Regions from separate parts of the Alteromonas sp. 4NH20-0056 genome, predicted to be linked through region 1. Evidence: predicted binding sites of a transcription regulator. Region 1 holds the regulator's gene; each other region holds the start of a gene.
What was found. Region 1 encodes sigma-54, which starts transcription at its own class of promoters, with help from an activator protein. Its sites were predicted from a motif close to GTTGGCACGNNNNTNGNNT; they were not measured.

Region 1 (7,112 bases):
TGATGAAGCCAGCGGTTTCTTCACCATAGGACAGCGCTTGCTCAGCACGAAGCCTGTCTTGAGCGTCCATCGAGTCGAGGATATCTTGCAAAATGGTATCCGGAAGGCTGCTCAGGGTTTCCGCTAAGTCATCGGTATCCATTTCCTCGAGTGCATCGACCACATTAGCCGGTAGCATTTTTGAGATAATGCCATTACGAACATCATCAGATAGTTCTTCGATGATATCGCCGTGAAAGTCGCTATCGATAAGCTCCCACAGTTCATCACGGGTTCTACTGGGGCTAGACTCAAGGATATGGGCAACATCTGAAGGGGGAAGTTCTAGTAACAGTTTACGTACAGATACAAATTGACCATTACTCAGGGCAAGGTTAAGGGCCCTAAGTTGGTTTTGTACGTATTTTGGAACGAGCGCTTCAGCCATGCTTGCGTGATGCCTAATTACCTGAATCGGAAGTCGTTATAGGATATCGCAAATAACACGACGCTGTCATGGAAAATGGCGAAGCGAAGCACGTATTTGTGTCAGCGTGAGAAAGGCGACGTAACGTGAAGACTATTCGTCTTCGTTAAACTTACCCATGATAAGTTGTTCAATGGCGACCATGGCAGGTTCGGCGTCTTTTCCGTCTATGATAACGGTGACTTCCTCTCCTTGGTGGCTTTCTAACATCATCAGCCCGAGTACGCTGTTCGCATCTGCACGTTTATCTGTGGCGACTAATTCGATTTTTGCATCAAACTGATTCGCGAGCTTCACAAGCTGCGTGGCCGCGCGGGCATGCAAACCGAGCTTATTGACGATAGTAAGCTTTTTTTCAATAGCCATTATTGGTCTAATTCCCGATGTCTTATTTGTACGTCAGGGTGAATCTCACTGAATGTCTTTGCCAATGTTTGGGCAATAAACACAGAGCGATGTTGACCGCCTGTGCAGCCGATAGCAATGGTGACGTAACTTCTATTATTACGCTCTAAGTGCGGCAGCCACGTAGTGATAAGATTTTGAATTTGCCAAATAAACTTGGTTACAACAGGCTGAGAACCCAAGAACACTTCTACCGGTGCATCTAACCCTGTGTGATGACGTAAGTCAGGTTCCCAATGGGGGTTAGGAAGAAATCGTGCGTCAAATACGTAGTCAGCGTCTTTTGGGATACCATGCTTGAAGCCAAACGATTCAAAAACCAATACCAAGCGAGAGCTTTTCTTGCCAAGTATTCGTTCTCTAATAAGCTCAGCTAACTGATGAATAGTCAGCTTGTCAGTATCAATATATAAGTCTGCACGTTCAATAACAGGCGCAAGTAATGTTGATTCTGCTTTGATTGATTCTGATAATGACTTATTCAATTTAGCCAGAGGGTGAAGACGACGGGTTTCACTGAAGCGTTTTACCAGAATGTCGTCGCTCGCATCGATGTAGACAATAGTCATTGACCATGAAGAGGGCAGGTAGTCCAGAATTTCGACGAGCTCGTTAGGATCTTTTGGCAGATTTCTTACATCAATACTCACTGCAACTTGGTCGTATTCATCAACGACCGTGTGAGTGAGAGTAGGAAGGAGGTTAACAGGGATATTGTCTACACAATAATAGCCTAAATCTTCCAACGCACGCAGCGCCACTGATTTTCCTGACCCAGAACGACCACTGATAATAATCAGCTTCATTCATTTTCTCCCTTTAAATAACAGTGATTTACCCAAGTGCGGTAATAATATCGTCACGAGTAGTTGCGCGTCTAATGGCTTTTAGTGTGTCTTTGTCGCTTAGCTTGCGAGCAACGGTTGCCAAGGTTTGTAAGTGACCTTGTGTTTGCTCCTCAGGGACAAATAATGCAAAAAATATATCAACGGGCTTTTCGTCAATGGCGTCAAAATCGATAGCGGGAATGCTAGTGACCACAATGGCGATAACACTAGATAACCCCGGTAGGCGGCCATGGGGCAGGGCAATGCCGTTGCCAATTCCTGTACTTCCCATGCGCTCTCTAGCAAGTAGGCTAGCAAGGGCTTCTGCCTGATCAATATCCTCGTTGTTATTCGCGGCAATGTCGCTAATGATTTCGAGAATTCTCTTTTTGCTATTGCACTGAACCGCACACTCGGTGCGGTCCAGACTTACGATGGCTTGTATGTCCATGCTTTACTACTAATGTTTTTTGAGTTTTTCCTTATGCTTGATGACCTGCCTGTCGAGTTTATCGACCATGCTGTCTATCGCCGCATACATGTCTGTATTCTCTGAGGATGCAAATACTTCAGCACCGCTCAAATGCATTGTTGCTTCTGCTTTTTGACTTAGTTTTTCAACGTTCAGGATGACATGCACATTAGAAATGTGATCAAAGTGACGCTCAAGTTTAGTGAACTTCGTATCGACATAATTACGCAAAGAATCGGTGATTTCAACATGATGACCCGTTAGGTTGATTTGCATATTTCGTCTTCCTTATGTTTTTTAAGCCCGTTAAATAAGGCTCTTGCGTTGGTTCGACGGTGGAATCGACAAAGATTCCCGGTATTTTGCTATCGTCCGCCGAGCGACCTTTATGCCCTGCTCGGCCAACAATTGAGCAATCTTGCTATCACTCAAAGGCTTGCTCGGCGTCTCGGCCGCAACAAGCTTTTTAATCAATGCACGGATAGCGGTTGAAGAGCACTCTCCACCTGATTCCGTGGCAACGTGGCTTGAGAAAAAATACTTTAATTCGTAAATACCACGGGGGGTATGCATATACTTTTGTGTTGTAACGCGAGAAATGGTTGATTCATGCATATCCACCATCTCTGCGACATCATTTAACACCATTGGTTTCATCATTTCTGGACCATGTTCAAAAAAGCCCATTTGTTGCTGAACGATACAATTAGCAACTTTCATTAGCGTCTCATTTCGAGACTCTAAACTTTTGATGAACCATTTAGCTTCTTGCATGTGAGAACGAATAAACTGTGAGTCGCTACTGTTCTTGGAGCTTCTACTCATTGCCGCGTACTGCTGATTAACACTAAGCTTAGGCAGGCTGTCTGGATTCAGTTCCACCACCCAACGTCCGTTCTTTTTCATAACTGACACGTCAGGAATAACGTACTCGGGTTCTTTCGTTTTAAGTGCACTGCCTGGGCGAGGGTTTAGCGTTTGCAGTAGGCGCATGGCTTCTCGAAGTTGGTCTTCTTTTAAGCGACTCTTACGCATGAGTGTGCGGTAGTCTTTACTGCTTAGTAAGTCAGAGTATTCTTCGATAAGTTGCTTTGCTTCTTCTAGCCATGGTGTGTCTTCAGAAAATTGACGCAGCTGAACCATCAAGCATTCTTGAGGGCTACGGGAGCCAGAACCAATAGGGTCGAACATTTGAATACGTTTTAGCACGCACTCAATTTCATCCATCTCTACCTGTTCTTCAATATCTTCGCTTTTAATGGCTTCTAATATGTCTTCCAACGACGTGGTCAGGTAGCCTGACTCGTCTATAGAATCGATAATGGCCATGGCAATAGCACGGTCAGTATCTGAAAAATGGGTTAAGCGCATTTGCCACGACAAATGCTCTTGAATGTCATCTGTCGTTTCGCCTTGGAAAATAAAATCATCATCGTTATTTGATGGGCCAGGTGCGGGGGCAGACGACGCCGAATAGTATTCATCCCATGTACTATCAATAGGAAGCTCGTCGGGCAAATCATTTTTTTCCAGTGCATCACCAGACTCGATAGTATCGCTTGATGCTGAAGGTGCCGCGTCTAAACGCGAATCGTCTCCGTCAATATTGTTGCGCTCAGCTTGAGGTTCATCGGAACCGTCCTCAACTTCTAAAAGCGGATTTGAGTCCAACGCTTCTTGAATTTCTTGTTGAAGGTCAAGCGTAGACAGCTGCAGAAGCTTAATGGCCTGCTGAAGCTGTGGAGTCATAGTAAGTTGTTGACTAAATTTTAGCTGTAAAGATGGTTTCATCTACGTCTTATTTTATGCTCTGTTATGCGTATACCGAGTGCGAAAATAGCTAAATCGCTTGCGACTTACTATTAACTATAGCCTGAATTGCTCGCCTAGGTATACATCCCTTACTTTTTGATTACTCAAAACTTGTTCCGCGGTGCCTTGGGCGATTAATTCACCATGGCTTACGATGTAGGCTTTCTCGCAAACATCCAAGGTTTCGCGGACGTTATGGTCCGTTATTAAGATCCCAATTCCTCTATCTCGCAAATGCTGGATAATCTTCTTTATATCATTAACTGATATAGGATCAACACCAGCAAATGGTTCATCAAGCAAAATAAATTGCGGGTTGGCTGCTAACGCCCGTGCAATCTCAACACGACGACGTTCGCCACCCGAAAGACTCATGCCTGCACTATTACGTATATGGTTAATATTAAATTCATCAAGTAGCGCATCGGCTTCTTGTTCTTGCTGCTCTGCATTTAAATCTTTACGGGTTTGCAAGATGGCCATAATATTTTCATGCACAGTAAGCTTTCTAAAGATAGACGCTTCTTGAGGTAAATAGCCAATGCCTTGACGAGCGCGCTCATGCATAGGTTGATGCGTAAGTTCTGCATCATCAATCGTAATGAGCCCCTTATCAAGAGGCACTAAGCCAACAATCATGTAGAAGGTCGTGGTTTTACCAGCGCCGTTAGGCCCGAGTAGGCCGACAATTTGGCCAGTCGATACCGATAAGCTCACGTCTCTTACAACTTGGCGCGCTTTGTAAGCTTTTGCGAGGTTTTTTGCACTCAGTGTTGCCATGCTTAGTTATCATCCTCGCCGTCGTTGTTGTCATCTGCTGCTTTTTTTATTGCTTCAGGCGTGAATACAGTCGTTACGCGACCGTCTTTATCGTTATCGCCACCGGTTGCCAACAGTTGCTCAGAGATCATGTCGAAAGTAATGTTGTCACCTTTTACTTGGCTGGTGTCTTGTTGTAATTCCGCATTACCGCTCAATGAAATAGTACGCTTGACGACTTCATAGCGAATTTCATTTGCCTTCGCGCTTACTGGGGTGCCATCTTCTAACGTTTGTGAAAAGCTTGCAGGAGCGCCTCTGGCGATAAATACTTCTCTTCCTTCTCCCTCACTGGCGACAACTTCAACTTCGTCAGCAATAATAAGCAAAGACCCTTGAGAGATTCGGACATCGTCCTTAAAAAGCGATGTTTTATTTTTTCCATCAACGAATTGTGATTTCGAATCGACTTTGATGGGTTGATTAAAGTCGTTTTCATCACTGAATGACGGTGTGGCAACGCTACCTAGTAATAAACTAGTTACTAGGAGAATAAATGGTCTGAACATGGTCTATTAGCTCATATTTTTGTGTGTCTAAGTTTGCATTAAACCCATTGCTATTAATGACATACTGTGTGCCTTGGATATTCACACGTTGGTCAGACGTCATTTGTTTAGAGTTTAAATTGATCTGGATATACTGGGTTGTAATTCGTTTGACAAAGTCATTGTTCGTTTGGTTCTCGATAAGCACATCTTTTTCTAACTGAATCAGCTCATCATTGTAAAGTGTCCCTTCTTGTGCCGACACTACCCAAGGCGACTCTGTGCTATCGGTGTAGACTGAGTATCTGGGCTTTTGAAAAAAGACAAACCCCAATTCGTCGTAATGCTCCATTGAGGCCGCAAATACTTTGTGGTTAAGCTTGCCTTCAACGTTATACAAGGTTGTTGTCAGGTTTTTTGCTTGATAAGCAGGTTTTAGTGCATTTTGCCCTTGTTGTTGTGAAGACGCTGGCTCATCTTCCATCCACGTAGGTAGATACATAAGCAGTGCAAGAATGAAAAGGGCTGATATGCTGACGCCAAGCCGGTTCATACGCTGGCACCATGAATACCAAACTCTACACCTTGTGATTGCAAGATAGTGTCGCTTATTTCACGAACGGCACCGAAACCACCCGGAAGTGATGTAATCCAGTTTGCCTCTTGCGCGACCAATGGGTGAGCATCATTGACAGCAATGTTAACGGCAGCGCGTTTAAACATGCCAGTGTCAGGCATATCATCACCTACCACGGCAACCTGCTCAGGGGTTAACGATAGCGTTTCCATTAATGCACCTAATGCATCATATTTGTTTTCTTCCCCTTGAATAATGTGTGACACATTAAGGGCTTTCATTCGGCTTTCAACAATGCGCGACTTTCGGCCAGTGATAACAGCGACGTCAATGTTGTGCTGCACCAACGCCTTAACACCATAGCCATCTCGAGTATGAAATGCTTTTAACTCTTCGCCGTCATTACCCAAATAAATACGTCCGTCAGAAAAGACGCCATCTACATCACAGACGAGCAAACGTATCTGTTTTAGCGCATCAAATAACGCGCTTGGGATTTGCCCATATAGCGTGTTAATCGCATTGTCCATTACAAGACCCCCGCTTTTAGCAACATATGCATATTGAAGGCACCTACGGGTTTCCTGTTTTCATCAACAACCATTAATGCGCTAATTTTATGTGTTTCCATGAGGTTGAGTGCTTCAACGGCAAGTTGTTCAGCGAATGCTGTTTTTCCACCTACCGTCATAACTTCATTCACTCGCTTAGAATGAAGGTCTATTCTAGCATCAAGAATACGGCGTAAATCACCATCAGTAAAAATGCCGGTTAATACGCCCTCATCATCAACGATACCTGTCATTCCCAAGCCTTTTCGAGATATTTCGAGCAGGGCATTAGCTATCATGGTGGTTTCGTTAACGAGGGGAAGGGCATCTCCTGACTGCATAATGTCGCTCACTTTCAATAACAGCTTTCTCCCTAAGCTTCCGCCAGGGTGAGACAAAGCAAAGTCATCAGAGGTAAACCCTCTTGCATCTAAAAGTGCGACGGCGAGAGCGTCGCCCATCACCAACGTGGCAGTAGTGCTTGAGGTAGGCGCTAGCCCTAGCGAACAGGCTTCTTTATCGACGTGGATATCTAACACAATATCGGCGTGCCTGCCTAACGAACTTTGTTCACTATTAGTCATGGCGATAACCGGCACATTCAAGCGTTTTACGACGGGAAGTAAATTAACCAGTTCGCCGGTTTCACCTGAATTAGAAATTGCTAGCAGTACGTCACCCTTGCCAAGCATACC
Region 2 (7,112 bases), on a different contig from region 1:
AAGTGCAGATGATTGGGGCATCATTTGCACTGCCCTCTTGCTCTAATTTTTAGGTTTACAGAAGAAGTCATACAACAGCGCTATCGTGCGTTGCACGCGTTCATCGGCCAGGCTGTAATAAATGGTTTGCCCATCACGACGTGTTGACACTAAACCTGATTCTCGCAATAACGCTAAGTGTTGAGATATGACAGGTTGTGAAACATTAACAATTTCAAGTAACTGGCTTACACTTTTTTCTTGGTCAAGCAATGAGCACATTACCATAAGCCGCGTTTTATTGGCCAACTGTTTAAGAAACTGTTCAGCTTCTGTCGCATGACTAAGCATGTCTTCATTAAGTAACTCAGAAGATAATTCCATAAAAGCTTGTTATTCCGTTTAGTATTATTGATTAACGATAAAGTAGCGCTATGATATACGAAAGTCTAACAACCCGCTAACTTACCCTACCTAATTAGGTTCATTTGACATATTAGAATAAATAACATTATATATGAAATACCTAATATTTCTATGAAAGGAATAATAATGCTTATAGACATACCAACAAGACTATCAAATATAACGTGTAACATTCGGTGCATACCCGCTGTTGAAGCGGATAATGAGATGCGCGAAAACAACGGCATACTGATCGATGTAAGAGAGCCTGGCGAAGTGCAAGCTAATCCAGTACCAAAAGCGACAAATTTCCCTCGCGGTGTGTTGGAAATGAAGATGCTAGAGAATGTAAAAGATGCAGCAAAACCTATTTACATACACTGTGCATCTGGCGTTCGCGCAAAGCTTTCAGCAGAACAACTCTTAGCAATGGGGTATGAGAATATCACCGTGATTACCTGCTCTGTTCCTGACATAAACAAAGCGGTAAATAACTAACCAACCCAAGCGTAGTTTGTTAATTATTAACGTAACATGTCGATAGGTTCCCCTTCTCCATTCAGTGTTAAGAGAAATATATGCTTAAGTCAACGTTAGAGCAATGGCGCATGTTTAAGGCCGTCGTAGATGCTGGGGGGTTTAATCAGGCCGCTGCGGTTGTCCATAAAAGTCAATCCAGTATTCATCACGCCGTTCAAAAGTTAGAACATGCAATTGGCGTATCGTTATTTGAAAATAGTGGCCGAAAAGTTAAGCTGTCCCCACAAGGTGAATTAATGTACCGGCGTGCTTCGTTTTTACTAACAGAAGCGCAAAAGCTGGAAGCCGTTGCGAGCAGCTTACAATCGGGTACAGAAACCCTTTTAAGAATAGCCGTCGATATAATTTTTCCTTCAGAATTGTTGTACAACGTACTTACTAAAGTATCTGAAGCCTTTCCGTTGTTACGCATTGAAATTGAAGAAACGGTGTTAAACGGCTCAAATTCATTGCTAAGCAATGGTAACGTTGATATCGCAATTTCTCCTTTTATCTACGCCAATGGGTTTAGTGAAGATTTGTGTGAGATTGAATTTGCTGCGGTTGCTCATCCTTCACATCCATTGCACAGCCTTGGTCGCTCACTAACATTAGAAGATTTAAAGTCTCACCGACAGATAGTGGTTAGAGATTCATCGTCAGAACGAAAAGCACAAGCCGGCTGGCTGGGTGCGGAGCAACGATGGACGGTCAGTCATATACGCACTTCGGTTGATATTATTTCTCAAGGCCTAGGGTTTGCTTGGCTGCCCGTTGCGGTTATTAGAAAAGAGCTAGAAGAAGGTTCACTTGTGCCTCTCTCATTAGATAATAATAGTGGAATTCGAAAATCATTGCTTTATCTGTCATTTGCTGACGGAGACAGTTTGGGCCCGGCCGCCCGAACCTTTATTGGCGAACTACGTTTTCAGTCGATGCAACTTCCTGAAGCGAAGGGCTTATTACCACAATGCACTAGCGAAGAATGTCAATAGTCGTTACAACGCTATAAGCTGCTGCCGACACAACGTAAACCCAGAGGTGGCGATTGACAACCCGATTATTGCCACAGCTCCATCGTCTGTGGCCATTCCAACCGCCATTATCAAAACTGCACAAGCAGGAAGTAGTCCTAAAAAAGGAACAAGTTCTAGCGGTATCATGACTATGCCGCATGCAGCGCAATGAGGCCTCTAAAAGCAGAATGGCGCATAAAAACCAACTTGGAACAAGAAAACGGTCAATTCTTGCAGCGTGGGGACGTAGTGTTTTCACAGTGGTTTGTAGGCGTTTCGCACTTAGTTCAACTTTCATGAGACGAGTTGGTATCCACGGATGACGCCTACCGAGTAATATTTGCAAAGCAATAAGTAAAATAGTCACACCTGTAGCGCTTGGAACGCCGGGAATAGCGCCGATAGGGGTGGACGCAATGAACGCAGGCATCGCTAACATAGGGCCGAAGCCCCGTTTTTCGAGTACATACCAGAAATCGCCGAAGCGCCATGTTTCAGCCGATTCTTTAGGCTTTATCTTTCCCAACAGTTCACAAAGTGTCATTGAATTCGTAGCCGCTTCCATTCGTTTCTCCAAGTTTGCTGTCGACATTTCGCACCTTGTATCCCGTGGTGTCGCGACGGTCTTGAGTGATAAAAAATGTGTTATTTAAATCCTTAAAACATAAATCTCATCCCTTGCGGGGTATGTTCTGACTATTGCCGTGTTACAATTTAGAAAACAAGACAGGCCTCGGTTATTTTGAAGGGCCAGAAGCGTGCCATCTAATAGTGGATATACGAAAGCTCGGAATATGGCGCGATTTTTGCAAACTCTTAGTCTATTGCTCAAATCAGTTCGCCAGTATAAGAGCTCGAAAAATGGCGTTACGAGCGGAAATTTGTAAAAGGAAGAATACGTGTTAACAGTTTTACTTGTAGATGACGATGCCGAATTCACGGAAGTGGCCTGCACTATTATTGAATTTTTGGGACACGAAGTATTAACTGCTTCAAGCCTTGAAGAAGCAAGAGAATGGCTAAAGAAAGAAACGTTCGATCATATTTTACTCGACTTCATGCTTCCAGACGGAAGTGGAGCACATCTTTTTGATGAGCTTAATTCTCTACCTAAAAGCCCCCGCGTAACCTTAATCACTGGCCACCCTTCGGTCAAAAGCGTAATCAAAGGACTTTGCGGTCCTAACATAGATTACCTTGTGAAGCCTATTCAGCGTGAAGACTTAGAGCAGGTTTTAAGTGGGAAGCCGCAAGGGAAATCGAAAAAAGAAGATTCAATCAAGCAGCATTTTGGTTTATTAATTGGTGAATCTGCCCCAATGAAAGAGCTATACAAGCTGATTGAACGGGTAAGCAGAACGAGCGCAAATGTAATGTTGCTAGGTGAAAGCGGTGTAGGTAAAGAAGTGGTTGCCGCTGCTATTCATAGAGCTTCAGAGAGCGAAGGACCTTATGTTGCTACTAACTGTGGCGCTTTTTCTAAAGAGCTGATCGGCAGTGAACTCTTCGGCCATGAAAAAGGGGCATTTACCGGTGCCGTGGGTAGAAAAGAAGGGGTCTTTGAACAAGCCGAAGGTGGCACGTTATTCCTGGACGAAATCACGGAAATGTCTATCGACATGCAGCCTAATTTACTCAGAGTACTAGAAAACAAAGTTGTTATTCGCGTAGGCGGAACAAAAACAACGCCCGTGAATTGTCGTGTTGTGTCCGCGACTAACCGCACCATGGAAGAAATAGCGCAAAGTAAAGTATTGCGAGAAGACATCTATTTCCGATTAGCCGTTTTCCCTATTACTATTCCCCCGCTTCGCGATCGCAAAGAAGATATACCGCTGCTTGCGAGACGGTTTATGGAGGAATTTAATGCAGAAAATGGTTCTCAGTTTACATGGAAAGATAGTCAGTTAGATACCCTTCAAGCATATGATTGGCCGGGCAATGTTCGTGAATTACGACACTTTGTCCATCGCGCTGCAATCATGAGTGATCCTGAGAAGTCAGCGATTGAGTTACCTAAAACGATAGAATCTCCTTTTGCACAAAAGCAAAGCACTTCGCCTTCACTACAAGCAGGTAGAACGATTGAAGATGTCGAGAAAGAGCTTATCTACGCAACGCTAGAGAAAGTTAGCGGCAATAAGACAACGGCAGCGGAAATGTTAGGAATAAGCACAAAAACACTCTATAACCGCCTCCATGCATACGGTGATTTATCAAAAGATGAACAGTAATTGAGGTAACCCGATGAATGAAGATGCGTTCCAAAAGCTCTCTAAATATGTTCACGATGCAAGAAAACCTTTAAATAGAATTTCAATGCAAGCAGAGCTTATCAAAATGGCACTTAACGGTGATGTGCCCGCAGAAAAAGCGCTGGTATCATTGGATAAAATTATAGCAAGCACGAAAGACTGCAGTGCAACATTGTCTGAATTAACCGCTGAATTCAGCAATACTCACGTGGAATAAATTAATGTTACATAAAGCACTGTCCTCAATGTATAGCTGGATAATTATGGTGGCGGTGATCATTGTTGTTATCACTGCAAATTCGTTCTACGTGGTAAAAACCCTTGACGATTTATCAGGGCTGGAATCTCGACTTTTTACTACCAACCGCGTTATTAACGCGGTAAACCAACTTCATGTTGCGGTATTAAGAGCAGAGTCTGGGCAACGTGGTTTCTTAATTACAAAAGACGAGGCGTACCTCGAAGAATACTCTGAAACACTCGACAACTTTGGCGCGCTGGTCGATGAAGTAGAAGTCAGTGCATTGGCGTCTAACTTTGCTTCTCAGTCAGAAAGAATGGAAGCGCTGATTTTGCTAACACGAGCAAAATTAAATGGCATGATTGAAGTGGTTGAACTTGTTCGTGACAAAAAATCAGATGATGCGTTCGAAATACTTTCAAGCGATAGAGGGCTTTTTCTTTACAACGAGTTCGAGATGCTGTTTAAAGAAATCGATTCCTCTGAACGCGATCTACAAGGCACCCACCTTGCTGACCTAATGAAGCTAAGAAAAGACTCAGCGAACACCTTGATTATCTCTTCTGCATCAACGCTGTTCCTAATCATAACCATTTTTGTTTTATTGAAAATGAATGTTAGAGAAAATGAAAAGCATCAGATTGATTTAGAGAAACAAAATCAAAACCTTGAAGATAAAATTGCAGAGAGAACGAAAGAGTTGCAGGTCTATTCAGATGAGCTTACCCGCAGCAACCGAGAGCTAGAAGATTTTGCATTTGTTGCCTCGCATGACCTTCAAGAACCCTTGAGAAAAATCCGAGCGTTTGGCAACCGGCTTGAATCTGGTTATCACAATGAAATTGACGAGCGTGGTCAGGATTTCTTGAAGCGTATGCTAAATGCTGCTGAAAGAATGTCTATGCTTATCTCCGATTTGCTGTCGTTTTCCAGGGTGTCTACTCGAGGTAAGGATTTTGATGATGTGGATTTGGAAACGGTAGCCAAGAATGTATTAGGCGACTTAGAAGTCGCCATAGAAGAACGCAATGCAACGATTAACATTCCCGCATTGCCCAAAATACGAGGCGACCGCTCTCAGCTTGAACAACTTTTTTTAAATTTACTTTCTAACGCCCTTAAATTTCAAAAAGACGATACGAAGATAGTCGTTGATGTTACCTGCGAAGAAGCAAGTGATGACGATCTTAAGGATAGGTTAAACGCAGAAGACTACGAGTGGATAAAGATAACCATTAAGGACAATGGGATTGGCTTTGAACAATCATTTGCCGAAAAAATCTTTGCTCCCTTTCAGCGCTTACACGGAAGAAGCGAATACAAAGGTACGGGTATTGGCTTGGCCGTATGCCGTCGTATTGTAGAGCGACACAACGGAGCGATTTTTGCGACCAGCACCGAGGGTGCGGGTGCTAGCTTTACTTTTCTATTACCTAAAAACAGTGAGCCATTCGGATCAACACAAAGTTACGGAGATAACAATGACGCGTAAACAAGCCCAACCTATAAACATTCTTATGGCAGATGATGATGAGGATGACCGTTTACTTACAGTCGACGCGCTAAAAGAAAGTCGCGTGTTAAACAATCTTTTTTGCGTAGAAGATGGTGTAGAGCTTTTAGAATTTCTTCGTAACGAAGGTAAATATACAGACCAAGAGAAAGCGCCTCGTCCGAGTCTTATCTTACTCGATTTAAATATGCCTCGAAAAGACGGACGAGAGGCACTACAAGAATTGAAAAACGATCCAAGTCTGCGAGCAATCCCTGTTGTTATCTTAACAACATCGAAAGAAGAAGAAGATATGCTTCGTGGTTACGACCTTGGCTGCGCGTCTTATATAACCAAACCTGTAAACTTTGAAGGCCTGGTAGAGTTGATGCGAGCCTTAGGGAAGTATTGGATTGAGTTCGTAGAACTTCCACACGATTAATGGGGTAAATAGTGGCAGAGGTTATTAGGGTACTTCTCATTGAAGATGACGAAGACGATTATTTTTTAACGTCAGACTACCTTGAGCAATGTGATTCACCCACCTTTAAGTTAACGTGGGTAACCAACAGCGCTGATGCGATTGAAGCGCTGCAGTACAACAGTTTTGACCTCTGCCTTTTAGACTACCTATTGGGCGCAGAAAACGCAGTTGACGTATTAGATGCGCTTAAATCAAACCAATTTAATTTACCCGTGGTCATTCTAACGGGGCAGTCAGATGCTAAAGTAGATGAGCTGGTCATGCGAGCTGGTGCCGCCGATTATCTACAGAAAAGTGAAATTGAAACGCCAAGATTCATGCGCACAATTCGGTATGCGATGGTCCGGCGGGAGATTGAAAACGAGCGACTCGAACGTAACAAAGTAGAGCAGCAGAATAAGGCAAAAGATAAGTTTCTTGCCCACTTAGGGCATGAATTACGCACCCCCCTCACCTCTATTTTAGGCTACACAGAACTGCTGCTTGATGAACCAAAAAATTCACAGCTACAGCAAGAGTTATCAACCATTCACAGTAATGGAAAGCATCTATTAAATTTGCTAAATGACCTGCTAGACATGTCAAAAATAATGGCTGATAAAATTGAGATTAGTCATCATGAAGTAAACCTTGGCGGCTTTTTAGCTGACATCCATTCTCTTATGAAGTTGGCCTCAGAGGATAAGGGGTTAGAACTTGTCGTAACCACAGAGGGTAACTT
Region 3 (7,112 bases), on a different contig from region 1:
TTCCAAGCCCCTTCTAGCGTTAACGTAATCGTGTTATTCACGACAAAAACGTTAAAATTACCGTGTTGTTCAAACATGAGCTGCGCACTTCAATGGGCTTAATAATTAAACTATAGCAAAAGTACGAAAAAAATTGTTTATAAAAAAGCCCGCGGCAAACGGGCTTATTATTCTTCAGTTTATATCGAGTTCTTTTAACTTTCTGGTTAACGTATTTCTTCCCCAGCCAAGACGTTTTGCCGCATCTTGCTTATGTCCATGGGTATGATGTAGCGCTCGTTCTAACATGATTTTTTCAAACGTGTGCATCGCATCGTTCAAGATGTCGTGCTTGCCATCACGCAATTGCTTGTCGGTCCACGACGCGAGAAGCTCAGGCCAGTCGCCTGCTTCGCTGGCTGCACGCTCAATGCTGCCCTCGTTGTGAATTTCAGGTGGTAAATCGCTAGCGAGCACTTCTTGTCCGCTTGCCATGACGGTGAGCCATCTACACACATTTTCTAGCTGTCTTACGTTACCGGGCCATGCCAGTTGTGCCATAACCTTTTCTGCATCTTTGCTTAACGACTTTGCCTCAACATCAAGCTCTTTTGCGGCGCGACGTAAAAAGTGGCGCGCGAGAAGGGGGATATCTTCGCGGCGTTCTGAGAGGGAAGGGATGTGCACGCGAATAACATTTAAACGATGAAATAAATCTTCCCTGAACTTACCATCAGAAACGCGCTGTTCTAGGTTCTGGTGCGTGGCAGCGATAATTCGTACATCAACTGATACCGACTGATGACCGCCCACGCGATAAAATTGGCCATCGGCCAGCACGCGTAATAACCGGGTTTGAACATCAAGGGGCATATCGCCAATTTCGTCTAAGAATAATGTGCCGCCGTTTGCTTGTTCAAAGCGCCCCTGTCGCGCGTTCTGTGCGCCAGTAAATGCGCCCTTTTCGTGGCCGAAAAGTTCAGATTCAACTAAATCGGCAGGTATCGCCGCCATATTTAACGCAATAAAAGGCTTGCTTGAGCGTGGGCTATGTCGGTGTAGTGCATGTGCAACCAATTCTTTTCCCGTACCAGATTGTCCGTTAATCAGTACGCTGATAGAGGAGCGTGACAATCGACCTATAGCTCTAAATACTTCTTGCATTGCTGGCGCTTCGCCAATGATTTCAGTAACGCTTTCGTCTTGCTGAACATGTTGGGTATTTGATTGTTCTCTGGCGTGTGCTAATGCGCGTTGTGATAGCGTGACCGCTTCATCAATATCAAACGGTTTTGGTAGGTACTCAAATGCGCCTTTTTGATACGCATTGACTGCACTATCTAAATCCGAATGCGCGGTCATAATGATCACGGGCATTAACGGGTCTATGCTGTGAACTTCATTAAGCAGTGTCATGCCGTCCATCTGAGGCATGCGGATATCTGAAATAATAACTTCAGGTGATTGTCCACTTTGTAGTTGCAAGAGTAGATCTTGAGGGTTTTCGAAGCATAAGCAGCTTATGTTTGCAGCTTGCAACGCTTTTTGAAGCACCCAACGAATAGAACTATCATCATCGACAATCCATATTGATTCATTCGTCATCGCTTGTCTCCTTGCGCTCTATAGGAATATAAATAGTGAATTCGGTATGGCCAGGGTGACTATCAACGTCTATTTTACCGCCATGATGGTGGATGAGATTTTGAGAAATTGATAAACCTAAGCCGCTCCCCGATTGTTTGGTGCTTACCATCGGGTAAAAAAGTGTATCTCGCACATCAGCGGGTATGCCTGGGCCGTTATCGACAACGGATATCCTTGCGATAAGCGAATGACGTTTCGTTTGAATTGTCATTTGTCGTTCTATTCTTGTGACTAACTTAATTTGAGGGTGTGGTGTTTTATGTTCGTTGAGTGCCTGAACGCTATTGCGCACGATATTAAGCACAGCCTGCTGAATCATGTCGGGGTCGATCACGAGTTCGGGAATGCTTGGGTCGTAGTCTCTGATAATTGTAATGGGCGTATCGGCATCAAATCGCATAAGACTTCGCACCCTCTCTAAGGTTTGGTGTACGTTAGTCACTTCAAACCGAGGTAGTGCGTTTGGACCAAGCAGCCTATCGACCAAATTTCGAAGTCGGTCAGATTGCTCGATAATCATTTTAGTAAATTCTTTTAAGTCACTACTTAGCTCTTTTTCAAGGAGTTGCGCAGCGCCTCTTATTCCACCCAGCGGGTTTTTAATTTCATGTGCTAACCCGCGTATTAGTTCTCTCGCCGCGTAATGTTGCGCGTTTTGAAGGTTTTCACGAGAGATACGTTTTTGTTGATCAATCGTTTTTACCTCAAACAACAGGCGTGGACCCTGGTCCGTTTGTACGTTGGTTACGGTTAAATCTACCATCACATTGCGGTTGTCTTTAAAGCTCAACCGCATCTCGTTTTCGGTGAAGTCTTCACCCTTACGCAGCGCCGCTTTTAGCCGTGTTGTTTCTATTGTGTCGGGTAAAAAAAAGTCGGCAAGGTAGTGACCGATAAGCTGTTTCTTACCCGTTTCGAAAAGCGCCTCGCCCGCATGGTTTGCATAAATAATCGTGAGATCACTATCTACCATGACTAGAGCAACATTAAGGCTATTGATTAAATGTTGTGTTTCTAACTCGGTCGATTGCATCCGAGCTCATCTCCTCTGCACTATTATAGTGCATTATAGCGCATTACCCAGAAATGGCTGCCCAGATAAAAGTCTGCGAGTCTTTCTATGAACCGCTATGGTGCGGGCGCTGCGCTATGATTGAACGTTAATTACGATTAATGAACACTGAAGCTTGATGCAAAAACAGTGTTTGTTCGTCTGACGATGCAAGAGTCTTGCCCTTATTGTCAGTTAGCTCAACCTTAAATTGATGTGCACCTCGATTAACCCCTTTTAACTGGAAAAGACCGGAGTTGTTGGTTTCGATAGCTTGCCCATCAAACACGAGGCGGTATCGGCTTGCGCGTGGCGAATCAGGTTGTGTTGCACGAATGGTAATATTACCCATGTTGTTACGAATAGTGGCTTCCGGGGCAGGGGATGCGATAGTTACCTTATAACTGGGTTTTGCTTTGTCACGTGTTGGTACAGCAGGTGTGGGGGTGGGAATAGCAGTGACTTGGTTTTGGGTTTTTTCATCGAATTCTAGCGGCTGGGCATTCTCTGAGGGCACGTCTGTATAGACGATAGAACCGTCTTCTCGTTGTACTTTATAGATAGTCCCAGTTTGAGAGGTGTTATCTTGCTGCGCTGAACCTATCAATGGCATGAACAGTACTACTGTGAATAAAAACTGACGATGTGTTTTCAATTACCGCTCCTTGCCTTGTCATCGAGGAAAACCCTAACAACTATACTAGTTAAACATGCGCAATAAAAAAAGCCCGCATAAGCGGGCTTTTGTATACGTTTTTATACGCGAGCGTTACACGCTGTAGTACATATCAAATTCTACAGGGTGAGTCGTCATGTTAAGCGTCGTAACTTCCTCAGACTTCAAATTGATATAAGCATCAATCATGTCATCAGTCATAACACCGCCTTCCGTTAGGAAGTCACGATCGTTATCTAGCGCATCAAGCGCCATTTCTAGTGAGCTAGCAACCGTTGGAATTTCAGCTGCTTCTTCTGCTGGAAGGTCATACAAATCTTTATCCATAGCATCGCCAGGATGGATTTTGTTCTTGATCCCATCAAGGCCAGCCATAAGCATTGCTGTAAACGCAAGGTATGGGTTAGCAGTAGGGTCAGGGAAACGAACCTCAATACGACGAGCTTTATCGCTTGTTACGTAAGGAATACGGATAGAAGCAGAACGGTTACGTGCAGAGTAGGCAAGCATTACAGGTGCTTCAAACCCTGGTACAAGACGCTTGTACGAGTTCGTTGATGCGTTTGCAAATGCATTAATTGCGCGAGCATGCTTAATGATTCCGCCAATGTAGAAAAGCGCTTCTTCAGAAAGGCCAGCATACTTATCACCCGCAAAGATGTTTTTACCATCTTTTGAGATAGATTGGTGACAGTGCATACCAGAACCGTTATCACCTACCAATGGCTTAGGCATAAAGGTCGCTGTTTGGCCATACGCGTGAGCTACGTTATGAACCACATACTTGTATATTTGAATTTCATCTGCTTTTTTAACAAGCGTGTTGAATTCGCAAGCGATTTCGTTCTGGCCAGCTGTTGCAACTTCATGGTGATGCGCTTCTATTACTAAACCCATCTCTTCCATGACTAAACACATTGCTGCACGAATGTCGTGGGCAGAATCTACCGGAGGTACTGGAAAGTAACCGCCTTTCACGCCAGGGCGGTGAGCCATGTTACCGCCTTCAAACTCTTCGCCTGAATTCCATTTCGCTTCTGACGCGTCAATTTTGTAGAAAGAACCTGCCATGTCAGTATGGAATCGAACATCGTCGAATAAGAAGAACTCCGGCTCTGGGCCGAAATATACGGTGTCGCCGATACCTGTTGATTTCAAGTATTCTTCAGCGCGGCGAGCAACAGAACGTGGGTCACGCTCGTAACCTTCCATTGTTGACGGTTCAACGATATCACAACGGATATTAACTTGTGTTTCTTCTGCAAACGGGTCAACAACACACGTTGAAGGATCAGGAAGAAGAACCATGTCTGATTCGTTAATACCTTTCCAACCAGCAATTGACGAGCCGTCGAACATTTTACCTTCTTCAAAGAAGTCATCACCAACCTGACTTGCAGGAATTGATACGTGTTGTTCTTTACCCTTAGTATCGGTAAAACGTAAATCTACAAATTTCGCTTCGCTTTCTTTAATAAGCTCTAATGCCTTTTCAATTGACATCGTGTCCTCCAGGTTTAATGTAAAAATGCAGAATGATCAGCTTCATTCCAACAATGGAAAAAGGGAAAGCGATAATCATGCCATCTATCGCTATTCGAATTTTCGCGGGATAGCGGCGATATAGCGTTCGCTGTTATTATTTTTTTGCACCAATGTGGTGCTGGTGCGCCTTTCTTTGGTGCATTAATTTGTATTCGATGATAGCTAGCGTAGATTATGTTAGCGGGGCTTTCCAATGAAAATATGTGTTGGGCGGATGAATTTGTTCATTTGAGAAAATGAGTTAAGTCTAAAAAGTAGGTTTATCAAAAAAAAGATGCGCAAATGCCGTGGTTTTTCTGTACAATCCGCGCAAATTTTTCTATCTGCATTTTTTGCAAGAAATCTAGTGCATGCCATGTTGGTATGTATCGATTTATACAGGCTCTATTATAAGCATGAATACCACTGATATAAGTAAGTTGCGTAATATCGCAATCATCGCCCACGTTGACCATGGTAAAACTACCCTGGTAGATAAGCTTCTTCAGCAATCTGGTACGTTGGAATCTCGCGGCGCACAAGAAGAGCGCGTTATGGACTCGAATGACATCGAGAAAGAACGTGGCATCACTATCTTGGCGAAAAATACTGCAATTAATTGGCAAGATTACCGTATTAACATTGTTGATACTCCAGGACACGCCGACTTCGGTGGTGAAGTAGAGCGTGTAATGTCAATGGCTGATTCAGTACTTCTGCTTGTTGACGCGCAAGAAGGCCCAATGCCGCAAACACGTTTTGTTACGCAAAAAGCATTTGCTCAAGGCCTTAAGCCAATTGTTGTAATCAATAAAATCGACAAGCCAGGTGCTCGTCCTGATTGGGTAATGGATCAAGTATTTGATCTGTTTGACAACCTAGGTGCAACTGATGAACAGCTAGATTTCCAAGTGGTTTATGCTTCTGCATTGAACGGTTGGGCGTCGAATGATGCTGATACACCGTCTGAAGATATGACACCGCTTTTCCAAACTATTGTCGACCAAGTTGCTGCACCAGATGCGGACAGAGACGGTGGTTTCCAAATGCAGATTTCTCAGCTTGATTACAACTCATATGTAGGTGTAATCGGTGTTGGTCGCATTAGCCGTGGTTCAGTAAAGACTAACCAGCAAGTTACGGTAGTAACCGCTGATGGTAAAACTCGAAACGGTAAAGTTGGCTTGGTCTATGGCTACCTTGGCCTCGACCGCCATGAAGTTACAAGTGCAAGTGCAGGTGACATTATTGCAATCACTGGTCTTGGAGAACTTAAGATCTCTGACACAATTTGTGATGTGAACCAAGTTGAAGCATTACCGCCATTATCGGTAGATGAACCAACAGTTACTATGACGTTCCAAGTAAACACCTCACCGTTTGCGGGTAAAGAAGGTAAATACGTAACGTCACGTAACATCCTTGAGCGTTTAAATGACGAGCTTGTTCACAACGTGGCGCTTCGTGTTGAAGAAATGCCTGATCCAGATAAATTCCGTGTTTCTGGTCGTGGTGAACTTCACTTGGGCATATTGATTGAAAACATGCGTCGCGAAGGGTACGAGTTAGCAGTATCACGCCCTGAAGTAATCTTGAAAGAAGAAGATGGTGCGATACAAGAACCGTTTGAAACACTGACGATAGATTGTGAAGAGCAACATCAAGGTTCTATCATGGAGCAACTTGGTCTTCGTAAAGCAGAAATGACCGATATGTCACCAGATGGCAAAGGTCGCGTACGTATAGACTTCGTTATTCCAAGCCGTGGTTTGATTGGTTTCCAAACTGAGTTCATGACAATGACCTCTGGTTCAGGCTTGTTGTATCATTCATTTGACCATTATGGCCCTTACAAAGGCGGCGTTATTGGCAAACGTAAAAATGGTGTACTTATTGCCAACGCGAATGGTAAAGCACTGACCAATGCCTTGTTTAATCTTCAAGAGCGCGGCCGTTTATTTATCGGTCACGGTGTAGAAGTTTATGAAGGTATGGTTATCGGTATTCATAGCCGTGATAACGACCTGACGGTTAACGCGTTAAAAGGTAAGCAGCTTACTAACGTTCGTGCATCAGGTACTGATGAAGCGCAAACGCTTGTTCCGCCTATTAAGATGTCACTTGAACAAGCACTTGAGTTCATTGATGACGACGAACTAGTGGAAGTTACGCCAGTATCTATCCGTATTCGTAAGAAGTTGTTGTCAGAAAACGAGCGTAAGCGCGCATCGCGAG

Region 2: a site for sigma-54 is predicted at 2,667-2,685, ahead of AC27EZ_RS14295 (exopolysaccharide biosynthesis protein). Genes of this name have one in related genera too.
Region 3: a site for sigma-54 is predicted at 4,923-4,941, ahead of glnA (glutamate--ammonia ligase). Genes of this name have one in related genera too.

The regions. Positions count from the first base shown of each region.
Region 1 covers NZ_BAAJLS010000001.1:618,081-625,192, reverse strand. The annotation lists gene mgtE (magnesium transporter) at 1-427, opposite strand, end outside; gene AC27EZ_RS02790 (HPr family phosphocarrier protein) at 560-832, opposite strand; gene rapZ (RNase adapter RapZ) at 832-1,677, opposite strand; gene ptsN (PTS IIA-like nitrogen regulatory protein PtsN) at 1,706-2,149, opposite strand; gene hpf (ribosome hibernation promoting factor) at 2,159-2,446, opposite strand; gene AC27EZ_RS02770 (RNA polymerase factor sigma-54) at 2,477-3,961, opposite strand; gene lptB (LPS export ABC transporter ATP-binding protein) at 4,037-4,762, opposite strand; gene lptA (lipopolysaccharide transport periplasmic protein LptA) at 4,765-5,310, opposite strand; gene lptC (LPS export ABC transporter periplasmic protein LptC) at 5,279-5,842, opposite strand; gene kdsC (3-deoxy-manno-octulosonate-8-phosphatase KdsC) at 5,839-6,396, opposite strand; gene AC27EZ_RS02745 (KpsF/GutQ family sugar-phosphate isomerase) at 6,396-7,112, opposite strand, start outside.
Region 2 covers NZ_BAAJLS010000008.1:154,867-161,978, forward strand. The annotation lists gene AC27EZ_RS14280 (ArsR/SmtB family transcription factor) at 43-363, opposite strand; gene AC27EZ_RS14285 (rhodanese-like domain-containing protein) at 532-882, shown strand; gene AC27EZ_RS14290 (LysR family transcriptional regulator) at 963-1,898, shown strand; gene AC27EZ_RS14295 (exopolysaccharide biosynthesis protein) at 1,879-2,511, opposite strand; gene AC27EZ_RS14300 (sigma-54-dependent transcriptional regulator) at 2,819-4,153, shown strand; gene AC27EZ_RS14305 (hypothetical protein) at 4,167-4,391, shown strand; gene AC27EZ_RS14310 (sensor histidine kinase) at 4,396-5,907, shown strand; gene AC27EZ_RS14315 (response regulator) at 5,897-6,349, shown strand; gene AC27EZ_RS14320 (response regulator) at 6,361-7,112, shown strand, end outside.
Region 3 covers NZ_BAAJLS010000002.1:494,429-501,540, reverse strand. The annotation lists gene AC27EZ_RS05730 (hypothetical protein) at 1-77, opposite strand, end outside; gene glnG (nitrogen regulation protein NR(I)) at 175-1,584, opposite strand; gene glnL (nitrogen regulation protein NR(II)) at 1,574-2,659, opposite strand; gene AC27EZ_RS05715 (DUF4124 domain-containing protein) at 2,787-3,332, opposite strand; gene glnA (glutamate--ammonia ligase) at 3,447-4,856, opposite strand; gene typA (translational GTPase TypA) at 5,294-7,112, shown strand, end outside.